Regions from separate parts of the Proteus vulgaris genome, predicted to be linked through region 1. Evidence: riboswitches for the same ligand, from Rfam matches in the RefSeq annotation. Region 1 holds a riboswitch; each other region holds the start of a gene.

Region 1 (7,722 bases):
TATATGGAGTAATCTTTTCGGTTCTTGCGGTGATTCAAGCCAAAAAGGTGGTTGGAATAGGTGTGGAATATATAAAGATAATGGTGCTGGTAGCTATGATGTTGAAAGCTTAATCAAGCCAGATGAAGATAATCCAAATGATTTTTTCTATTTTTAACAACAGGCAAGGTTCGAGCTAAAGATAACCTAAAAGATAAAGATTTAGTTAAAGCAGAAGAATCAATTCGTGTCTTTAATTTAAATGATGACTCAGTTTTGTTTAATAGTCGTAGAAGAAGTATTGAAAGTGAACAAAATGAAATAGATATGATGTATAGCTTATTTGATGAGTTTTCTGAAAAAGAGTGGGAAGAACTACTCACAACAGCATTAGAAAGAGTGAGTCAATTAGAATTTAGTACCGCTTTGACTCATGCTTGGCGCTATAACGGCCAGTATTAAAATAAAGATATACTCAGGATATTATCAAAATATTATTAAGTATATCTTTTGGTATTTTTATAGATCACTGCCAACGTAACCAAGCAAATAACACGTTACCGTTGTTATAAGTACCTGGTACATAGGTTGCTTGTAGTGAAAGATGCCCATAACCGACAGACACTAACGGCAAAGGAAGAGGCATCGGAATATAGTCATATTCATGGCGCGCAGTAATGCTCAGTGTAAATCCTGCCCCCATACGGAACCCGTCTTTATCGCCGGGATACCACATTTTCTCAAAACCATAGCCCATAATGGGCTGCACCCGGTTATTTGAATCCATAAATGCCATTGCATAAAGAGAGTGCCAATCGCCATCACTGTCATAACGATATTTCCCCATGCCAAAGCCCCAAGGCGTTTCGTTATAGCGATTAGTTTTTTCTCTATCGTAAGTAAAACGGTTATGCCAAGTCCATACTGGTAAATAGTAATTATATTGGTCGTTATCCCAAGTTTGATTGACATTACGCTTAAATTTCCCCCAATAACTCTCTTCGTTATTAGATTGAGATACATTATTGGTAGTTTGCTGTTTTTCTCTAGTAATAATCTGATGTGGAGGGGAATTATTTTCAGAAGCGAAAGCAGTTGTTGTTAACGTAAGCGAAAACAACGTGGTTGCTAAAACGCTAGGGTGAAAATAGGTTGAAAACATAATATAACTCCGAGTACGGCATTGCTATGATTCTGGTGATGACAAATAAACGTTACTAATAGTGTTATTTAATCGACAAGTATTTAAGATAAGAGGTATCTGAAACTTTACTTCTTAACTAAAATCTTAAGGGATATGAATCGGTTATAAAGAAAATAAACAAGTTTGTTGTATTTGTGAATGTGTTTATTTAAGACATTCAATATTGTTATCTTTTAATGGTAACGTATTGTTTTTAATTTAAAATTAATTTTTTATTAGATTGAAAATAAGGTGTTGATAAATAAGGGTAAAGAGATCTTATTTAAGATGAGTTATTTCCAATATAAAAAATTGACCAAATATCTATTTTTATGACTTAATTTAAATATTAGTAAAAATTTAATTTTAATAACATTAACTTATAAAAAAGGTATTTATTTTTGACAGGATGATAAAGTAATGAATAAAAAGAGTTAAATAAAAAAAAAGAAAAATTCTGTGTTGGTTTATAAATCGTTTAAGTTGTGTGGGTTTTATTTAGTGTGGTATCAGTTTTTTGGTGCAGATTATCCTAAAGCATAAACATTATTCACGCGTTATCAGGAGATAGATTACTTATTATTGAGATAATTTTTCTTGGCTAATGATAAGTAGCCGATGGGTATGCGTATCGCGATCTTTATCCCAGCAGAAAGCATCCCAGTTATTGTAAAAATCTTCAATACTGTTAATTAAGTGTAATGGTCTATCTTCCTCCGTTCCATCTGAGGCATAAATATAATGGCCTCTGCTAAAAGCCCATAAAATCATATCAATCCAAAAGCCTTTACCATCAGAAGTTTGCTCTTCATCAGTAACGACAATATTATGAATTTTTAAAAGATTACAGAAAAAAGTACGAGGTAATTCTCTTATAGCATCACGATGTTTAGGTATACGGGATCGCCAAACTTTTATTTGAGTACACGTTGTTTTTCCATAAACAATATCTTGTCGAAATCTAAGTTCAACAAGGTAGGCTGTTTCACTTTCTTTATCTGCGGTGATAAGTCTGTATTGATCTTTATGTAATGATTTAACTAAACGGTATCCAATTGGTGTGTCAAAACCTTCTAAATCAATATCTTTTACACCTTGGGTAATAAACTGAAGTGTATGTTCAATATTTTTAGCTGGTAGTTTCAACTTTTCATTAAAGTCTGCATCAGGAATAAGATAAGGCATTGATTGTCCATTATTCTGTTGCGATGGTTCATTTTTCATTTAGCCCCTCCGCATGGTGTAATTGTCCAGAAATGCATTATAAATACCTCATCTAGCAGATAATATATCCAACGTCGTTAAAACGAGTAAAATAAATTATTTTATTCTTCTTATTTAAGAATGACTAAAATATATTCTTTAAATTTATGTTTTCCACAATACAAGCCATCAGCTTAGTATTTATTATATACAACCTGAGCTGATTTATATTACTGAATAACAAGCCTCAAAAATAGAGAGTTAATAAATCGAGATTAGCTATCAAACTAGCATCTTTATCTTGAGCATGCGATACTCCTTATCGCCTGAATTTACAGGCTTTGGCTCGGGGCGCCTTATGGCTGAGATGAACCCGTATAACCTGATCTGGATAATGCCAGCGTAGGGAAGTCAAGGTAACTCTGCTGATTAACAGAGCCCGACTTTTCTGTAACTGGTAAAAGGAGGAGTTAATCAGTGAGATTCAATGCATTGTCTATCGCAGGCACCGATCCTAGTGGTGGTGCCGGTATTCAGGCTGATCTGAAAACATTTTCCGCACTGGGTGTCTATGGTACGACAGTAATGACAGCACTTGTTGCTCAAAATACCTGTGGTGTCCGTCGTGTCTATGATTTATCCCCCGATTTTGTTGCCGCTCAATTAGATGCTGTCTTATCTGATGTTCGAATTGATAGTGCCAAAATTGGTATGCTCTCTAATGCCACGATTATTGATGTGGTTTGTAACAAACTTCAGCAATATGCTATTCCTTTTGTTGTACTTGATACCGTAATGATTGCTAAAAGTGGTGATCCGCTATTGCAGCCTGATGCCGTTAATAAAATGGTTAATCAGCTTTTGCCTTTGGTTGATTTGATCACGCCTAATTTACCCGAAGCAGCAGCACTGCTAGGTTGTGAGGTTGCTAAAGATGAAATAACGATGAAACAACAAGGTTATGCATTACTAAAACAAGGATGCAAAGCGGTGTTGATGAAAGGGGGGCATTTAACTGAAGATGAAAGCCCTGATTGGTTATTTACTCAAGATGGCGAGTGGCGATTTACTTCAAAACGCGTTAATACAAAAAATACCCACGGTACAGGATGTACTCTTTCAGCCGCTTTAGCGGCTATTCGTCCTCAAGTCGCTAATTGGCAAATTTGTGTTGAACAAGCAAAAGCCTATTTACAGCAAGCGCTAGAACATGCCGACAGTTTAGAAGTTGGGCAAGGTTTTGGCCCTGTACACCATTTTCATCGCTGGTGGTAATTTTACTTACACTATTACTTATCTTAAATAGAGCCTTTATGGCTCTATTTCTATTTGATGATCATACTCTTTAGATAATTAACACTGTCCTCAATATAAACAGCCTGTATATTGAGGAACTAAGGTAAGATATATTTTATTTTCAATAAGGGATGATATGAATACAGCCTTTCAAAAACCACGTTGGTTACGTGATTTACTTCGCTTTATTCCATTGAAAAGTCAGTTTGTGTTATTTGGTAATGTACGTGACTTACAAGCCAGTGAAGTTGCGCCTAATATGATAACGCCACTGCCTTTTAACCAGACACTTTATAACAGTTTGTATGAAGTGGGTTACGTTCATATCATCACTTATACGCCGTTAGCTGGATTTCAATGGATAGCTAATCCTACCCAATCTTTGCAAGATGGCGCAATGTTAATGCAACAACTAGGATTAACCGTTACGGGCGATCGCGCATCGGGTAATATTGATAGCTTAAATAGCGTATTAGAAAAATGGCAAACAATAACAGGCCAGCCGATTGCGTTATGTATCGATTTTGCCTCTTGCTTACTTTCTCATCGTGATAATCTGATGCCTGCCGAACATAGCTTGTTTACACAAGCATTAGTCACTTCTCATCAAGCTAAAGCAAGACCTGCAGGTGAACATAATCAGCCTTTCTTTAATACGGTTTTTTGGATCGTAGAAAAAGAAACTGATTTACCAGATTGGTTTACCGTTAATAATCCTCGTATTCGAGCCATTCCTGTTGCAAAGCCTGATAACCAGATCCGTAGAGTTCTAGCACCCAATTTATTGGTATCACTGGCGGGATTTTCATTACTGGCTGAAAATGAAAAAGAGCCACTTTTGAATGATTTTATTGATGAAACAGAAGGGCTACTACTGCTAGATTTAGTGGCAATAGTGCAATTAGCGCGTATTGAAGAAGTGGAAATAACGCGAATTAGTGATGCGGTAAGGCGTTACAAAGTAGGTATTACTGAAGATCCTTGGCAGAAAATCGATAAACAAAAAATTCGCAATGCACCACAAATTATACAGCGTCGTGTTAAGGGGCAACAACATGCCGTCACGCACTTACTCGATATTATTAAACGTGCAATGACGGGAGTAGGTAACAATAAAGGCGGAAGACCACGGGGCGTACTGTTTTTAGCAGGGCCAACAGGTGTGGGTAAAACTGAGTTAGCAAAAACAGTCACTCAACTGCTTTTTGGTGATGAAAGTGCTTATATTCGCTTTGATATGTCTGAATTTAGTGCTGAACATGCAGATCAACGTTTAATTGGCGCACCTCCGGGTTATGTTGGTTATAACTCTGGTGGTGAATTAACTAATGCTATTCGTGAAAAGCCTTTTAGCGTTGTATTATTTGATGAGATAGAAAAAGCCCATCCTCATTTAATGGATAAATTCCTACAGATTATAGATGATGGCGTATTAACGTCAGGGCGTGGTGATCGCGTTTATTTTTCTGAAGCCTTAATTATATTTACCTCTAATCTTGGGATTTATCGCGTTGATAATAATGGCGAGAGAGTGGCAAATGTTCTACCTCATGAACCGTTTGAAAATGTCAGCCGTAAAGTAAAAAGTGAAATAGAACGTCATTTTAAATTGGTTTTAAATCGTCCTGAGTTATTAAACCGTATTGGTGAAAATATTATTGTTTTTGATTTTATTCGAGAAGATGTTGCAGAACAAATATTTGAACAAATGGTAGCAAATATCTTATCGAGCCTTGATAAGCAATCACTCATATTGTCGATATCAGAAACAGCTAAATCGACGTTAAAAACCTACTGTTTATCTGACCTATCAAATGGTGGTCGTGGTATTCGTAACCAATTAGAGGTTTATTTAATTAATCCTCTTTCAAGAGCTATTTTTGACAGTGATTTAGCAGTAGGAAAAGCCTATCAAATTGCGGATATTCAAATAGCTGAGATGACCAATATTATTTTAGTACCGCAGGCAGATTAATGCAGATCAGCTTATCTCGAATCCATTTCCCAGTCACAACATTGGGGCCAGGAAAACGAATTGGTATTTGGTTTCAAGGATGCTCTTTACGTTGTAAAGGCTGTTTATCACCAGATACATGGGAAAGAAAAGCCGAAAGCACCACAGTTGAGGCACTTATCCAACAAATTCAACCTTGGTTTGCATTTGCGAATGGTATTACGATTTCTGGTGGTGAACCTTTTGAACAACCAGAGGCGCTTTATGCGCTATTAATCGCATTGCGTCAGCAATTTTCGGGGGATATTTTTATTTATAGTGGTTATCACTGGAATGAGATAGAACCCCAACTCACTAAAATGTCAGGCTTAATTGATGCGTTAATGAGTGGTCGATATCAAGTAGAAAACACGCAAAGTTTGATGTTACGAGGTAGCGATAATCAGCAACTCCATTGTTTAACTGCACTGGGAAGTACACGTTTTAATGCTTTTGATAGAAGTGTGACCGAAGAAGATAAAGTGCTTGATCTCTCAATGGATAATCAAGGACGCATTTATCTTACAGGTATTCCTCAAAAGGGGGATATGGCTCGTTTGCGTGAATTATTAGCACAACAAGATGCACAATTAAAACAGATAAAAAGATAAGAGAGATGGAATAAAGGATGACCATGATACGTTTTTGTCCTCATTGCCGAACGGAGCGCCAGTTAACCGAAATTTTCTGTGCGGGACAGGTTAATAATAAGCCTTGTGGATGGGATCTAACAATTGAACCTATTCATGAGTCTGGGTGGCGTCCATCTCCTCCTATATCTTCATCCATTGATACACCTACGATTATTTCCGAGCTTAATCATGATCAGCCACGAAAATGCGTTAACGGGCATTTGATGGGGGAAGATGATTTTATCTGTTTTGAATGTGGTGCTGATCCTGCTGATGAGATTGAAAATAGCAGCATTACTGATAATGAAGCGTTTAGATTGATTGGTAATTGGCGTCTTGAGCAACGTATCAATTCTATTAATAGCGAAAGAGAGCGCTATAACGTAATCAATATCAAAACAGAGCAAGAAGGCGTATTAACACTCTATCTTAAAGGTGAAGAGCCTGATCCTGCTATTTATCAAGTCTTAAATCTGATCTCTACTGACCATATACCCGTATTTTATGAAACGGGTCGATGGGAAAACCGTGCTTGGCATGTTACCGAGCGATTAAACGGTGGTTCACTAAGCCAATTTATTGAGCGAGGTGATTTTTGGCAATCGGATGAAATTAACGTATTAGTTTCAGAATTAGGTACGGCGATCGCAGCGTTAACGGAACAAGGTGTGCGTCATCGTGCTTTAAAACCCTCAAACTTGATGATCCGCGCTCGTGATCCCCTTGATATTGTGGTGATTGAATATGGTTCAGCATGTTTATCAGAATTCGATCTCGATATTGTCTCCCCACTTGAAATTTCACGTTATAGTGCGCCAGAAATATTAGCGGGTGGTGTTTCAGCAGCATCAGATTGGTGGAGTTTAGGGATAATTTTACTTGAGCAATTAACGCAAGGAGCCTGTTTTAAACATATCCATGATAATGCGTTTTTAATTCAAGTAATGACCAATGGTGTTGAATTACCAGATGATTTAGAACCTAATATTCAATTACTTTTAAGGGGCTTGCTCTGCCGCGATCGTTTTCAACGTTGGCAATGGAACGAAGTTAATGCGTGGTTACAAGGTTTAGCGGTACAAGCACCTGATGTTAATTATCACAATGGAAGCCAGCAATACTATCAATTTCAATTTGAAAATCATCAATTTAATCAACCTGATGCGTTTGCGATGATGGCGGCACAAGCACAATATTGGGATCAAGCAACAGAATTATTTATTCATGGTGAAATCACGACTTGGTTAAGCCAATTTGATAATAGTGGCAAGCAAATTACTCAATTGCAGTCATTAGTTGAAAAACAAGATATTGAGCCAAGTTTACGTTTTACATTCGCGTTGCGAATTTTAAATCCTAATATGCCACTGATTTATCGCGGTGAGATCATTACACCTTCATGGCTTTTAGAACATCCCTTATTAGGTTATCAATTA
Region 2 (7,722 bases), 970 kb from region 1:
TTTGCGGCTCGTCGATTTGCAAGCCATAAGGCAAAGACAAATCCAACTAAATACATCATACCGTACCAGTGTAATGACACAGGCCCGATAGAAAACATAACGGGATCAATCTCTGGAAATTTAAGGTAGCTTATACTCATTATTCCCTACTTCACTTAATTAATAATTTCTGTGTTTGCTCTTTATCACCAACACAGAAAAGGCTTATACAAAGGCATGTCAGATACCTCCGCGAATTAATCCACCTAATCCCTGCCTTTCCATAAATTCAGAAGACAATTTTTTGATTTCTGTTGCTGTTTCAGCTTGCAACACTTGTTGCATAAAAGGCTGTAACACCACAGGATCAAGATGGCGTAATAAGTATTTTACCCTAGGTAAACTACGTCCACTCATGCTTAACTGCCTAAAACCAAGCCCTATTAACAGCAATGCCCCGATAGGTGTTCCTGCCATTTCGCCACAAACACTGATTGGTAACTGGTAATATTGGCATTGTGTCGCAATCAAACTCAATGAACGCAATAATGCAGGATGCAAATTATCATAGAGTGATGCAACATGGGTATTATTACGGTCGACTGCAAGCAAGTATTGAGTTAAATCGTTTGTTCCAATAGAGATAAAATCAACCCGATTAGCTAATTGTGACAACATAAATACCAACGAGGGAACTTCAAGCATAATACCTAACGGTGGTAGAGCACATTCACATTTTAACTCTCGACTCACTTCATCACATGCACGTAATAGCAATGTTCTCGCTTCGTCAATTTCATCAATACTTGTCACCATCGGCAACAATATTTTCAAATTTTTAAATTCGAGGTTTGCTTTTAGCATAGCACGAAGCTGAATAAGGAAAATTTCAGGTTGATCGAGTAATATTCTTATTCCTCGCCAACCCAAGCAAGGATTTTCCTCATTAATGGGCATATAAGGAAGTTGTTTATCTGCACCCACATCTAATGCACGTAACACAACGGGTTTATCAGGGAAAAAAGAGAGTATTTCACGATAGCGATTTTTTTGTTCATCTTCTGATGGAAAACCGCTTTGTAGCATAAAAGGAATCTCTGTCCGATATAAACCAACACCGTCTATTCCCACGCTAATACGTTGCTCGTATTTAATATTTAATCCCGCATTCAATTGAACACTAACCGATTCACCATTTTTGAGAACAGCTTGCTGTTCTAATTGATCTTCTGCAATCTGGCTTAATACACTTTCTTCATCAATAATCTGTTTATATTCTTGAGTAATAAAAGGCTCTGGTTCAATAAAAATCTCACCACGATAACCATCAAGAATAAGCATACGATTATGTAAAAGTTCAGGTTGAATATCCGCGCCCATAATCGCGGGAATTCCCATTGCTCTAACAAGGATCGCTGAATGAGAGTGTGTTGCACCATCTCGCACAATCACACCCGCAAGTTGTTGTTCAGGTAATTCTGCCAATAAACTTGCGCTTAATTCATCTGCCACCAAAATAAAGCGCTCAGGCCAAATATTGGTTGAACTGACTTCATCATCTAAATGAAATAATAAACGCCGTCCTAATGCTTTTAGATCAGAGGCTCTTTCTCTCATGTAGCCATCTTTCAGGCTAGAAAATTGTGACGAAACTTTCTCAACAACCACTTTTACAGCCCATTCTGCGACATATCCCTGAGTAATAATCGCTGTCATTTTGTGTTTAAGTTGGGGATCATTAAGTAGATGCGAGTAGAGATCAAAAATGGCGGCACTCTCTTTTTGTGCATTCGCCATAAAACGTTTACTAAAACGGCGACATTCTGCCGTGGCATCTTCTAAAGCCACTGTGAGTCGATTTAATTCCGCCTTAATATCAAGCGCGCTAGCTTTAAATACATTTTCAAGAACTGGCTGGGAAATTTCTTGCCAACCATAAGCCATTACCACTCCGGTCGAAACTGATAATGCTTTAATGCGACTTTGACGATATTGCCCAAATAGCCCTTTAGTTTGTACTTGCGATAATGTTGCGCCTAATTGTGTTGCTAACGTCACCATAAAAGACTCTTCGCTCTCGTTAAATAAGCGACGCTCTTTTTGTTGAACAACTAAAACACCAAGGAGTTGACGACGATAAACAATAGGTACACCAAGGAAAGCACGCAGATCGTCTTCTTTTACTTGAGGAAGGTATTTAAAACTAGGATGCTCGCGAATATCTGCGAGATTGATAAGCTCAGAAAGGCGTCCAACTTCACCAACAACGCCTTCATCAAACGAGAGGCTAACGGCACGTCCTCTGGGTTTTTTAAGTCCTTTTGTGGCCATTAGATAAAAACAACTACGTTGCTTATCAGCAAGATAAATAGAACACACATCCGTGTGCATTGCCTGACACGTTTCCTTGACTAAGAGTTCAAGTGCTTCTGGAAGCCCTGCTGCCATAGCCACTTTTTCTACAATTTCTCGCAAACGTGTCAGCATAGTGTTATCTAATACCTTTTACGCCGATATCCATACGATGGACGAGGTAAAGACATTTGTTCTTGCAATGGCATGACTACTGGTGCGAACTCTTTCATTACACGACGATAAACATCGCGTTTAAAAGAGACGACTTGTCGAACGGGATACCAATAACTCACCCAACGCCAGCCATCAAATTCTGGCGTTTTGCTTTGTTGAACGTTAATGTCCTTATCATTACTTGTTAACTGCAAAAGGAACCAACGCTGTTTTTGTCCAATACAAACAGGTTTTGTGTCCCAACGCACCAAACGCTTAGGCAACTTGTAACGTAACCAGTTACGTGTGGAGGCAAGAATTTTAACATCCTTGCGACTTAACCCAACTTCTTCGAACAACTCTCGGTACATTGCCTGCTCTGGCGATTCTCCAGGGTTAATTCCTCCTTGAGGAAACTGCCATGAATGTTGCCCATAGCGACGAGCCCAAAGCACTTGCCCTTGCCGATTACAAATTACAATCCCTACATTCGGGCGGTAGCCATCATCATCGATCACTAGACTACCTCAATAACCAAATTTGAAAGATAACTCATTGTTTCATACTACTCACAGACGGTAAACCTCTATCAACAGACTTTGCACAACGCGTGGATTTATCTACAATGGGAAAGTCTCAACGGGGTGCCTTTTTAGGCTGAGAAAAACCCGTGGAACCTGATCCAGCTAATACTGGCGTAGGGATTTGAGTCAGGATGATGCAATATTTTATAATTTGCAGTCCTCACTCCTCAGATCCTTCCTGACTTTTTACTGAGGAACTAAATGTGTTAACTAAATCGCTTCGCTTTACTTTCCTACTGGGTGCACTGAGTGTAATAAGCACGTTCTCAGCGCAAGCTAATACTCAAAAACCGACACTCACTGTATATACTTATGATTCTTTTACCGCAGATTGGGGCCCAGGACCTGCCATTAAAAAAGCATTTGAACAACAGTGTGATTGTGAATTAAAGCTTGTTGCCCTTTCTGATGGTGTTTCTTTGCTAAATCGCTTACGTATGGAAGGTGGCAAGAGTAAAGCTGACATTATTTTAGGTTTGGATAACAATCTGATACATGCGGCCAAAGAAACTGGGCTTTTTGCACCAAGTAATATCGATACATCAAAACTCGCCTTACCTGAAAAATGGACTGACGACACCTTTGTACCTTATGACTACGGTTACTTTGCGTTTATTTATGATAAAAACCGTATTGCTAACCCACCCAAAAGCATGGATGAGTTACTAAATAGCCAAGAAAAGTGGAAAATACTGTATCAAGATCCTCGTACCAGTACACCAGGCTTAGGCTTAATGCTATGGATGCAATCACTTTATCCTGAAAACACCGCCTCTCAATGGAAGAAATTATCTGAGAAAACCCTTACCGTTACAAAAGGTTGGAGTGAGTCTTATGGCTTATTCTTAAAAGGTGAAGGTGATTTTGTGCTAAGTTATACTTCATCTCCGGGTTATCATATTTTAGCGGATAAAAAAGATAACTATGCAGCGGCTATTTTCTCTGACGGACACTATTTACAAGTCGAGGTTGCAGCTAAACTCAAATCGAGTAAACAACCTGAATTAGCTCAGCAATTTATGCAATTTATGCTCACTCCGGCTTTCCAAGAAACAATTCCTACCACCAATTGGATGTATCCCGTAATAGATATGCCATTACCAGATGTCTATTCGGTGATGCCTAAACCAGAAAAATCATTGCAATTTGATGCAGATGTTGTCGCTAAAGAGCGCCAAACATGGACGCGTAATTGGCAATCTGCGGTTAGTCGCTAATGAGAAGATGGCTTATCCCGGGGCTATGTGCCTCGGGTTTACTGCTTATTGTGGCTTTATTGTCATTTGGTGCATTATGGTTTAATGCGCCAAGTGGCGAATTATCCTCTATTTTTGCTGATGACTATTTATGGCATGTCGTGCGCTTTACTTTCTGGCAAGCCTTTTTATCTGCCTTATTTTCAATATTACCTGCCATTTGGCTCGCTAAAGCACTTTATCGACGCCAATTTAAAGGTAGAACACTTTTCTTACGTTTATGTGCCATGAGCCTTGTTCTACCCGTTTTAGTGGCACTTTTTGGTATTTTAACGGTTTATGGAAGAGTCGGTTGGATTGCTCAAATTTGTGAATGGCTGGGGATTAATTACCAATTTACCCCTTATGGCTTACAAGGCATTTTATTGGCACACGTCTTCTTCAATATGCCATTAGCAACCCGAATGCTGTTACAAGCTCTCGAAAGTATCTCGCCAGAACAACGCCAGTTAGCCTCACAATTAGGCATGAATGGTTGGCAGCGTTTTCGCTTTCTGGAATTTCCCTATTTATGGCGACAAATACTTCCCACTGCGTCACTGATTTTTATGCTCTGTTTTGCAAGCTTTGCTACTGTACTGGCGTTAGGTGGAGGCCCTGCGGCAACAACCGTTGAGCTAGCAATTTATCAAGCATTAAGTTATGACTACGATTTACATCGTGCTGCACTTTTAGCACTGATCCAGCTCTTTTGCTGTTTAGGCTTAGTGCTTATCAGCCAAAAACTCAAAGGTACACTCTTTGTCGGAGATAGCCAAAAACAGCATTGGCGTGATCCCAATGATCCTCTCTTTAGCAAAATAACCGATACTCTGATTATTATGCTCGCGATCCTTTTTTTAGTCCCCCCTATTTTAGCGGTGATAACAGATGGTCTTAACAGCGAATTAATACGAGTGATACAACAACCCATACTTTGGCGGGCTTTTACAACGTCTCTCATTATTGCGATTGGCGCAGGTATTGTTTGTGTTGTATTAACAATGATGTTGCTATGGAGTAGCCGAGAACTTCGCCTACGTCACTTTAAAAAAGCGGGGCAAGCTATGGAAATGAGTGGGTTGATTATTCTGGCAATGCCGGGCATTGTATTGGCAACAGGTTTTTTCTTGTTATTAAACAATACAATCGGACTCCCTGAATCACCATATACATTAGTGATTTTAACCAACGCATTAATTGCCATTCCTTATGCTTTAAAAGTGCTCGAAAATCCAATGAATGATATTGCTTCACGTTATGGACTTTTATGTCAATCGCTTAATATTCAGGGTATCAATCGACTTCGTTGGATCGAGTTACGAGCATTAAGAAAACCGATTTCACAAGCACTTGCTTTTGCTTGTGTTATTTCTATTGGTGACTTTGGTATTGTTGCTCTATTTGGTAATGAAACATTTAGAACACTTCCTTTCTATCTTTATCAGCAAATTGGGGCTTATCACACGCAAGATGGTGCTGTCACAGCCATGATCTTATTACTACTTTGCTTCTCTCTTTTTAGCCTAATAGAACGATTGGCAGGAAAATCTCATGATTAAATTAGAGCACCTTGCTTATACCTATGAACACCAACACCTTATGTTTGACTTAGCTGTAAACACCGGTGAACGTATCGCCGTATTAGGCCCAAGTGGCGCGGGGAAAAGTACCTTACTCAGCTTAATTGCTGGATTTTTACCTTCTGAAAAAGGAACCCTTTTTCTTAATGGTTGTGATCACACTAAAACTGCGCCCGCAAAACGCCCTATCTCTATGTTATTTCAAGATAATAATTTATTTCCTCATTTAACAGTTAGACAAAACATTGGCTTGGGATTAGATCCGGGGTTAAAACTCACAGATACACAAAAAATACTGTTAGAAAACCGAGCCAAACAAGTTTCTTTAAATGAACATCTTGACCGTTTACCTTCACAATTATCAGGTGGTCAGCGCCAACGTGTTGCCATTGCTCGTTGCCTTGTACGTGAACAACCTATCTTATTGCTCGATGAGCCTTTTTCTGCACTCGATCCCGCTTTGCGTATTGAAATGTTGGCTTTACTAGAACAACTTTGTGAAGAAAAAAAACTGACCTTATTGATGGTTTCACATAGCTTAGAAGATGCTATCAAGATTGCCTCAAGAGCAATTGTGATTGATAACGGAACAATTGTGTATGATGGTAATACACAATCGTTGATAAATGGTGAAGTGGATCAATCACTTATTTTAGGTATTCCCTCTAATTAAATACGCCCTAAATTAACTGTATAAATAACCACTATTTTGGCTATAATAAACACATCTTTAGCGAATTTTTGTGTGTATTAGGTGCCCATGGTTGACCATACTGAACAAGGCTTTATTCTCACTCGCCACTGGAGCGACACCCCAAAAGGTATCGTCGTCTCCTATTGGTTAGCGACAGAAAATGGCCCTCGTAAAGTCACAGTTCCTTTGCAACAAGCGATTGGCTTTGTTGCTCGTCAACATGAAACCGTTTTACGTTCACTTGTGAATAAAAATCCTGATATAGAAATTCGCCCTCTCGATTTAAAAGATTTTGAAAGACAGCCTGTTTTTGGCGTCTACTGCAAACAACACCGACAACTCACTCAACTAGAACAGCAACTCAAAGAGCATCACATACGTCTTTATGAAGCCGATATACGTCCTCATGAACGTTATATGATGGAACGTTTTATCACCGCACCAATTTGGTTTCGTTATCAACAAAACAATACCGTGACACTAAAACCCGCACCTGATTATCGCCCTACACTGCGAACAGTGTCTTTAGATATTGAAACCAGCGAATTCGGTGAACTTTACTCTATTGGACTTGCGGGTTGTGGCGATAATGTTGTGTTTATGCTGACAGATAATTTATCTACAGAGAATGAGAGTCAGCAATCCAAAGGTTATCGATTATGTTATGTCAGTAGCCGATTGCGTTTAATTGAAAAACTTAATGAGTGGATACAACATTACGATCCCGACGCCATTATTGGCTGGAATTTAATTCAATTCGATTTACGTATTTTACATACCCATGCGCAACGTTATGGCGTCAACTTGCTACTAGGCCGCCAAAACAATCCATTGGAGTGGCGCGAGCATGGATTTAAAAAAGGACATTTTTTTGCCTCTGCACAAGGCCGTTTAATTATTGATGGTATTGAAGCACTGAAAATGGCGACATGGAATTTTCCCTCATTTAGCCTAGAATCAGTCGCGCAAAGCCTGTTAGGGGAAGGTAAAGCCATTGATACACCTTATGCCAGAATGGATGAAATTAATCGACGTTTTAAAGAAGATAAGCCTGCGTTAGCCTACTATAACTGGCAAGATTGTGTTTTAGTAAACCGCATTTTTGATGCCACATCTCTTATGGCGTTTTTATTAGAAAG
Region 3 (7,722 bases), 1.4 Mb from region 1:
GAACTTCCATCATCAATGAACTGAAATTCTCTCGAATAAGGGGGATATATTGGCGAAAATAATCCATACCCACTTTTCTTTGATGCTCACCGGTTACTAATAGCAGGCTATCAAAGCCTAATTGTCTGATGCTATTACATTCGGCAATGATCTCACTTTCATTTAATGTTTTACGTTTAATGGCATTGCTCATTGAGAAACCACAATAAGTACAGTCATTTGCACATAAATTAGAAAGGTAAAGTGGAACATACAACCCCACAACGTTGCCGAAACGTTGTCGCGTGAGTTGTTGAGCACGTTGAGCCATAGGCTCTAAGTAATGCCGACCCGCAGGCGAAATTAGCGCCATAAAATCATCAAGTGTAAGAATGTGGCGATTTAATGCGGCTTCAATATCCGCATTGGTTTTACTATTGAGTTTTAATGTAATGTCATCCCAGTCAAGTTGTTGCCAATAATCCGAAAATGTTTCCATTAGAATGCCCCCAAGTATTGGGTTAATGGACTGGAGGCTTGTGCTTGCATATTGACGACAGAAGCAGGTGTCGCAAGACCAGATTGTCGAGCAAGTTCACCAGCATCGAGCGCTGCTTTAAATGCTTGTGCCATTAAAATAGGATTTTTAGCAACAGCAATCGCGGTATTCACTAATACGGCATCTGCACCTAATTCTAAAGCTTCAAGAGCATGGCTTGGTGCGCCAATGCCCGCGTCAACAACAACAGGAATAGAGGCTTGTTCGATGATAATTCGTAGGAAATCACGAGTCTGTAATCCTTGATTAGAGCCAATAGGAGAGCCTAAAGGCATCACAGCGGCACAGCCAATTTCTTCTAAACGACGACATAAAACAGGATCAGCACTGCAGTAGGGCAAAACAACAAAACCTTCTTTTACAAGAATGTCAGCAGCTTTAAGAGTTTCAATAGGATCAGGTAATAAATATTTAGTATCAGGATGAATTTCTAATTTAATCCAATGGGTACCAAAAGCTTCTTTGGCTAAACGAGCCGCAAAAACAGCTTCTTGTGCTGTTTTCGCACCGGATGTGTTAGGTAATAATTTTACCCCTAATGATTTAAGCGGTGCGATTAAATCATCATTACCATTTTTTAAATCCACACGCTTCATTGCCATCGTGACTAATTGGCTACCCGAAGCCTTAATGGCTTCTGTCATTAACGTTGGTGTTGCAAATTTCCCTGTGCCTGTAAAAAGTCTCGATGTGAATGTTGTATCAGCAATTTTTAACATATCAGCCCCCTGCAATTGCTTGGAAGAGAAGAATGGTATCGCCATCATTAATAAAATGTGTTTCCCAGTTGTCACGGGGAACAATGGTTTCATTGATGGCAAGTGCCACACCAATTGGTGGTTGCTCTAGCTGAATAAGGAGCTGACTAATAGTGACAGGCATATCCAGAGAATATTGTTCGTCATTTACGGTAATGTTCATGCTAACCCTCGACAAACAGGACATGTTGTTGATGGTGTTAAACGTAAAGTACTCCAATTTTGTTTTCTACCATCGAAAAGGCGTAGCTTTCCACTTAGAGAACTAGGTAAATCAGAGAGTAGCTTAATGGCTTCAAGTGCTTGAAGTGTACCAATAACACCTACGACAGGGCCTAGAATTCCGGCTGTTTTACAATTTCGCTGTGGTTCTGTTTCATCGGGATAGAGGCAGTGATAGCAACCATGCGTAAAAGGAGGTTCAAACACCATAAGCTGGCCACTAAACCCTACGGCACTACCACTAATAAGTGGAATTTGTTGTGCAACACAAGCACGATTAATCGCTTGGCGTGTGAGCATGTTATCAGTGCAATCTAAAACTAAATCGACCTCTTTAACTAATTTAAGTAATGAATCATCATCAATACGTTGTTTATAAGAAGTGACTTTTATATCTGGATTTAAAGCAAGCAAAGCTTGCTTTGCAATATCCGATTTTGCTTCAGGAATATCTTGAGTGCGATAAAGAATTTGGCGCTGTAGATTAGAAACGTGCAACTTATCATCATCAACTAAAATAAGCTCACCAATACCTGCCCCAGCAAGATAAAGTGATGCGGGAGAGCCTAATCCACCAAGTCCAACAATCAGTACTCTTGCTTGTTGAAGTTTGTTTTGACCCTCTAGGCCAATATCTTCTAACATCACTTGTCGGCTATAACGCATAAAATCATTATCATTTAGCATGACGATTTTCCTTCAACTAATTCTAATAATTTACGCGTTACTTTTTGCCAATCAGATGCTTTTGTTATTGCACTGACTAAAGCAACACTCCCGACGCCTGTTGCAATCACATCAGATACTCTCTCTAGCGAGATCCCACCAATAGCAACAGTGGGAAAATCAGGTGTCTGTTCTACTTGATGTTTGAGTGCCTTCAAACCTTGTGGTTTAGATGGCATATCTTTCGTTGTAGTTGGAAATATATGCCCTAATGCGATGTAAGATGGGCGTAACGCCTTTGCTCTTTGTAATTCTGTTTCGTCGTGAGTGGAAACACCCAGTCGTAATCCTGCTTGTTTAATTGCATCAAGATCAGCAATATCGAGATCTTCTTGACCAAGATGAACACCATAAGCCTGATGTTTAATGGCGAGTTGCCAATAATCATTGATAAACAGTCTTGCGTGGTACTGTTTTCCTAGCCTTATTGCTTCGATGATCTCTTGTTCAATATCTTCTGGTTGTTTATCTTTTATACGTAATTGAAGTGTGGTAACGCCTATTTTCAATAGGCGTTCTATCCATTCAATAGAATCAACAACAGGGTAAAGTCCAAGTTTTTTTTCTGTTGATGCAAAAGGTGTATTAGAGGATCTGTTCATTTTCAGTCACCTCAACACGAGTGATTTCGGCACTGTGGTATAGCTCATTCCCATGCTCTTTAAAGGCTTGAGACATTTGTTCCATACCTGCCGCATAATCACGTACTTCTTGTGTTATCTTCATTGAACAGAATTTAGGACCACACATTGAGCAAAAGTGAGCCACTTTACCTGATGCTTGAGGAAGGGTTTCATCGTGATATTGGCGTGCGGTTTCAGGATCAAGTGCTAAATTGAATTGATCTTCCCATCTAAACTCAAAGCGGGCTTTCGACATAGCATTATCACGGATTTGAGCGCCGGGATGTCCTTTGGCTAAATCGGCAGCATGAGCCGCAATTTTATAAGTAATAAGCCCTTGTTTTACATCTTCTTTGTTTGGTAAACCTAGATGTTCTTTAGGAGTAACATAACAGAGCATTGCACAACCAAACCAACCAATCATTGCTGCACCAATACCTGATGTGAAGTGATCGTAACCCGGTGCAATGTCCGTAGTGAGAGGACCTAATGTATAAAATGGTGCTTCATGACAATGCTCTAATTCTTCTGTCATATTGCGGCGGATCATCTGCATTGGAACGTGGCCTGGGCCTTCTATCATGACTTGAACGTCATATTCCCATGCAATTTTTGTCAGTTCACCTAGAGTATGTAATTCAGAGAATTGTGCTTCATCATTAGCATCTTGAATTGAACCCGGTCTTAGCCCATCGCCCAGTGAAAGGGAAACATCATAAGCGGTACAAATTTCACAGATTTCACGGAAATGCTCGTAGAGGAAATTCTCTTTATGATGTGATAAACACCATTTCGCCATTATCGAACCGCCACGAGACACAATACCCGTTAGGCGTTTTGCCGTCATTGGCACATAACGCAACAATACGCCTGCATGAATAGTGAAGTAATCAACACCTTGCTCTGCTTGTTCAAGCAAGGTATCTCGGAACATTTCCCAAGTGAGATCTTCAGCAATACCGTTAACTTTCTCGAGTGCTTGATAGATTGGAACTGTACCGATAGGAACAGGGCTATTGCGAATGATCCACTCACGCGTTTCATGAATGTAACGGCCTGTTGAGAGATCCATTACGGTATCTGCTCCCCAACGTGTAGACCAAATCAGTTTTTCAACTTCTTCCTCAATGGAGGAGGTTACAGAGGAGTTTCCGATATTGGCATTCACTTTCACTAAGAAATTTCGCCCAATAATCATTGGCTCTGATTCAGGGTGATTGATATTGGCAGGAATGATAGCTCGACCAGCAGCAACTTCTTGGCGTACAAACTCAGGGGTAATATTGTCAGGGAGATGCGCACCAAAGCTGAATCCTGCATGTTGTTGACGTAATACTTCGCTTCGAATACGTTCACGCCCCATATTTTCACGAATAGCAATAAACTCCATTTCAGGTGTGATAATACCTTTTCGAGCATAATGCAATTGCGTCACGCTTTTACCCTGTAGGGCTTTTTTAGGATTAGGCTTTAACGGGAAGCGTAGATGTTCTAATCCTGCATCAGAAAGACGTTGTTGTGTAAAATCAGAGCTTAAGAGTGAAAGCGCTTCAGTATCATTGCGCTCATCAATCCATGATTGGCGAATTTTTTTTAAGCCAAGATTAACGTCGAGTTGAGAAGCCGGATCGCCATAAGGGCCAGAAGTGTCATATACCGGAACAGGTTCATTATCTTCAAAAACAGGGGAATCTTTTGATCCTCCTACTAGCGTTTTATCAAGTTGGATCTCACGCATAGGGACTTGAATATCAGCACGTGATCCTTCGAGGTAAATGCGGTTTGAATTTGGGAAACTGACACCTTGAATGGTGCTGATAAATTCTTGAGCTGCATCACGCTGCTCTTTTCGTGGGCGCAGTTTGTTGTTTGTTGGTGAAATATCTTTAACGGATATAGTTTGATTTTGGGACATAGCATTTCCTAATAAATATCATGCAGGCTGTAGCCTGTCGGGTGAATATTGAGAAAAATGCTTGTCTGGAGGTCGCAGGGAGTATCGACAGATAGGCGTATAAAAAATATACGGATGAAGCTATCAAAAGGTCGAATCACTCTTGTTCCCTTCGCGGGTATTAACCCGATCAGGTTCCGCGGATCCCGAATTAACGGTCTCAGCCTGTGTTTATAATAGCCTTATAAACACTAGGCACTCCGACAAGAAGAAGTCCAGTATATGAAAGATTTTGAAAACTACAAGTCCAGCATGGGTTATTTATTTAAATTCCAATGTTGCTGTTCCCACGCTTTTTCATCCGAAACTTGAGTTAATTTTTTATCTGCATTAACTGCGATAACACGATCCGCTTGGTAACATAATGGAAGGTCATTAGATGAATCAGTATAGAAACAAACATAAAAACTATTAATGTTATTGGCTTCTTTCCATTGATTTAAACGCTCAACCTTTCCTTCTCGAAAGGTAGGAATACCTTCAATAAATCCAGTGTAATGATTGTCCTTAATTTGCATATCAATACCCATTGAAACATCCACATTGAGTTGTTTTGCAATAGCGTGAACGAGAAAGGACATTGTTGCTGAAATAATCATAACGGGAATATTTTGCTGCCGATATTGTGTAATTATTGATATTCCTTGTGGGTAAAGCAGAGGCTGAATTTTTGTTTCAGTAAAGTCATTAATCCAATGATTTATTTTATCTATATTATGATGCTTAAAATATGCTAGATGTTGAAAAAGATATTGGTTTATATCCAGCTTTTCGGCGTAATAGTCTGCAATCATTTGTTCGTCTAGTTTTAGGAAATGAGGATCAGTGACTATTTTTTTATCCCATAAATAACGTGTCCATAAACGACTAGAATCACCCGCTAAAAGCGTTTCATCTAAATCAAAAATCGCAATTTTATTTTGGGTTTTATCAGTCATATTAGCATTCCTTTATTATAAATAAAATTTATGAAACCCCTTTTGAATGTTAATAAATTATAGAGAATAATCATAATACATTGAGAGGGTCTTACTAAAGAGAGTATCCTTAATTCTATATCATTATTTTGGATAGAATTATCATTATGCATTTATATACGTTAACGGGATCAGAGAAAGGCTGGTGGACAGTCAGCCTCGGTGGGCGAGTGTGGTTACCGAAAGGTGAACTCCCTTTTGGTTTTGCAAAGGATTGGGAGCTAGTTGGTCAACACGCCAAAATTGTTGGTGAATGGCAGGGTGAAACTGTTTGGCTTATTCATGGAAAAATGGATAACGATATGTGTTCGCCAAGGCTTATCGCCTCGCAAGATGAGAATTTATTTAAACTAGTGGGTCGTGGTGTTCAGTTAGCAGAGTTTTATCGTTCTCATCGTTTTTGTGGCTATTGTGGTTCTAAAATGCGCCATAGTGAGAGTGAATGGGCTTGTTTATGCGATAACTGTCATGAACGTTATTACCCACAGATTGCCCCTTGTATTATTGTGGGTATTCGTCATGAAGATAAAATTTTACTCGCACATCATGTTAGGCATAAGCATTCCCCTCTTTATACTGTGCTCGCTGGTTTTGTTGAGGTTGGTGAAACCTTAGAAGAGGCCGTCGCTCGCGAAGTATTTGAAGAAAGTAATATTCGTATTCGTAATATTCGCTACGTATCCTCTCAACCTTGGCCGTTCCCTCATTCTTTAATGATGGGGTTTTTGGCTGATTACGATGGAGGAGAGTTGCGCCATGATCCTTCTGAATTAACCAGTGCGGCTTGGTATCGTTACGATCAACTACCACAGATCCCACCTCCAGATACTATTGCGCGACGCTTAATAGAAGATACGATAGCGAATATTAGACAAGATAAAGAAAAGAACTAAATAAAGGCGTTGTCTGCCAACAGTTATTTTTCCAGCATGTTACAATACATACTATTTTGCGGCCCTATTACTGTTAATGGAGTTAGTCATGAGTGAGTTGAAAAACGACCGCTATTTACGTGCGTTGCTGCGCCAACCTGTTGATGTCACCCCAGTTTGGATGATGCGTCAGGCAGGCAGATATCTTCCTGAGTATAAGGAAACACGGGCACAGGCGGGGGATTTCATCTCATTGTGCAAAAATACAGAATTGGCATGTGAAGTGACATTACAGCCTTTAAGACGCTTTCCTTTAGATGCCGCTATTTTATTTTCTGATATTTTAACTATCCCTGATGCAATGGGGCTAGGCCTTTACTTTGAAACTGGTGAAGGACCTCGTTTTAAGTCCCCAATAAATAGCCTTGCCGATATTCAAAAACTGCCAATTCCTGATCCTGAAGACGAACTTGGCTATGTAATGAATGCAGTACGTGCAATTCGTCATGCATTGCAAGGCAGTGTGCCATTAATCGGTTTTTCGGGAAGCCCTTGGACACTGGCAACCTACATGGTGGAAGGTGGAAGTAGTAAGGCCTTCACAAAAATAAAAAAAATGATGTACGCAGAGCCACAAGCACTACATCTATTACTGGATAAACTCGCAGATAGCGTTATCCTTTATTTGAATGCTCAAATTAAAGCGGGTGCACAATCCATCATGATCTTTGATACATGGGGTGGTGTACTAACAGGACGTGATTACCAACTTTTCTCATTACACTACATGCATAAGATTGTTGATGGTCTTATTCGCGAATACGATGGAAGAAAAGTTCCTGTAACCTTATTTACTAAAGGTGGCGGTCGTTGGCTAGAAGCAATGGCAGCAACAGGTTGTGATGCATTAGGGCTAGATTGGACGATTGATATCGAAGATGCACGTCGTCGAGTAGGGGATAAAGTAGCCTTACAAGGTAATATGGATCCTTCTATGCTGTATGCGCCACCAGCTAGAATAGAGCAAGAAGTCGAAACTATTCTTGCTGGGT

Evidence for each region. A riboswitch is a leader RNA that binds a small molecule or an ion and turns the genes downstream of it on or off. The one in region 1 is predicted to bind thiamine pyrophosphate.
Region 2: it holds a riboswitch for thiamine pyrophosphate, as region 1 does, so the genes downstream of both, thiB (thiamine ABC transporter substrate binding subunit) here and thiD (bifunctional hydroxymethylpyrimidine kinase/phosphomethylpyrimidine kinase) in region 1, are expected to answer to the same signal.
Region 3: it holds a riboswitch for thiamine pyrophosphate, as region 1 does, so the genes downstream of both, thiC (phosphomethylpyrimidine synthase ThiC) here and thiD (bifunctional hydroxymethylpyrimidine kinase/phosphomethylpyrimidine kinase) in region 1, are expected to answer to the same signal.

The regions. Positions count from the first base shown of each region.
Region 1 is NZ_CP090064.1:2,579,552-2,587,273, reverse strand. Features, by position in the region: gene LW139_RS20755 (retron system putative HNH endonuclease) at 1-157, shown strand, start outside; gene LW139_RS12510 (hypothetical protein) at 256-441, shown strand; gene pagP (lipid IV(A) palmitoyltransferase PagP) at 506-1,141, opposite strand; gene LW139_RS12500 (hypothetical protein) at 1,742-2,386, opposite strand; TPP riboswitch at 2,703-2,791, shown strand; gene thiD (bifunctional hydroxymethylpyrimidine kinase/phosphomethylpyrimidine kinase) at 2,843-3,640, shown strand; gene LW139_RS12490 (AAA family ATPase) at 3,798-5,636, shown strand; gene LW139_RS12485 (4Fe-4S single cluster domain-containing protein) at 5,636-6,265, shown strand; gene LW139_RS12480 (protein kinase domain-containing protein) at 6,283-7,722, shown strand, end outside.
Region 2 is NZ_CP090064.1:3,549,534-3,557,255, forward strand. Features, by position in the region: gene lgt (prolipoprotein diacylglyceryl transferase) at 1-140, opposite strand, end outside; gene ptsP (phosphoenolpyruvate--protein phosphotransferase) at 220-2,466, opposite strand; gene rppH (RNA pyrophosphohydrolase) at 2,475-3,005, opposite strand; TPP riboswitch at 3,118-3,209, shown strand; gene thiB (thiamine ABC transporter substrate binding subunit) at 3,275-4,288, shown strand; gene thiP (thiamine/thiamine pyrophosphate ABC transporter permease ThiP) at 4,288-5,868, shown strand; gene thiQ (thiamine ABC transporter ATP-binding protein ThiQ) at 5,861-6,562, shown strand; gene LW139_RS17060 (DNA polymerase II) at 6,650-7,722, shown strand, end outside.
Region 3 is NZ_CP090064.1:3,993,905-4,001,626, reverse strand. Features, by position in the region: gene thiH (2-iminoacetate synthase ThiH) at 1-478, opposite strand, end outside; gene LW139_RS18945 (thiazole synthase) at 478-1,257, opposite strand; gene thiS (sulfur carrier protein ThiS) at 1,259-1,459, opposite strand; gene LW139_RS18935 (HesA/MoeB/ThiF family protein) at 1,456-2,205, opposite strand; gene thiE (thiamine phosphate synthase) at 2,199-2,846, opposite strand; gene thiC (phosphomethylpyrimidine synthase ThiC) at 2,830-4,782, opposite strand; TPP riboswitch at 4,912-5,034, opposite strand; gene LW139_RS18920 (HAD family hydrolase) at 5,079-5,759, opposite strand; gene nudC (NAD(+) diphosphatase) at 5,906-6,691, shown strand; gene hemE (uroporphyrinogen decarboxylase) at 6,780-7,722, shown strand, end outside.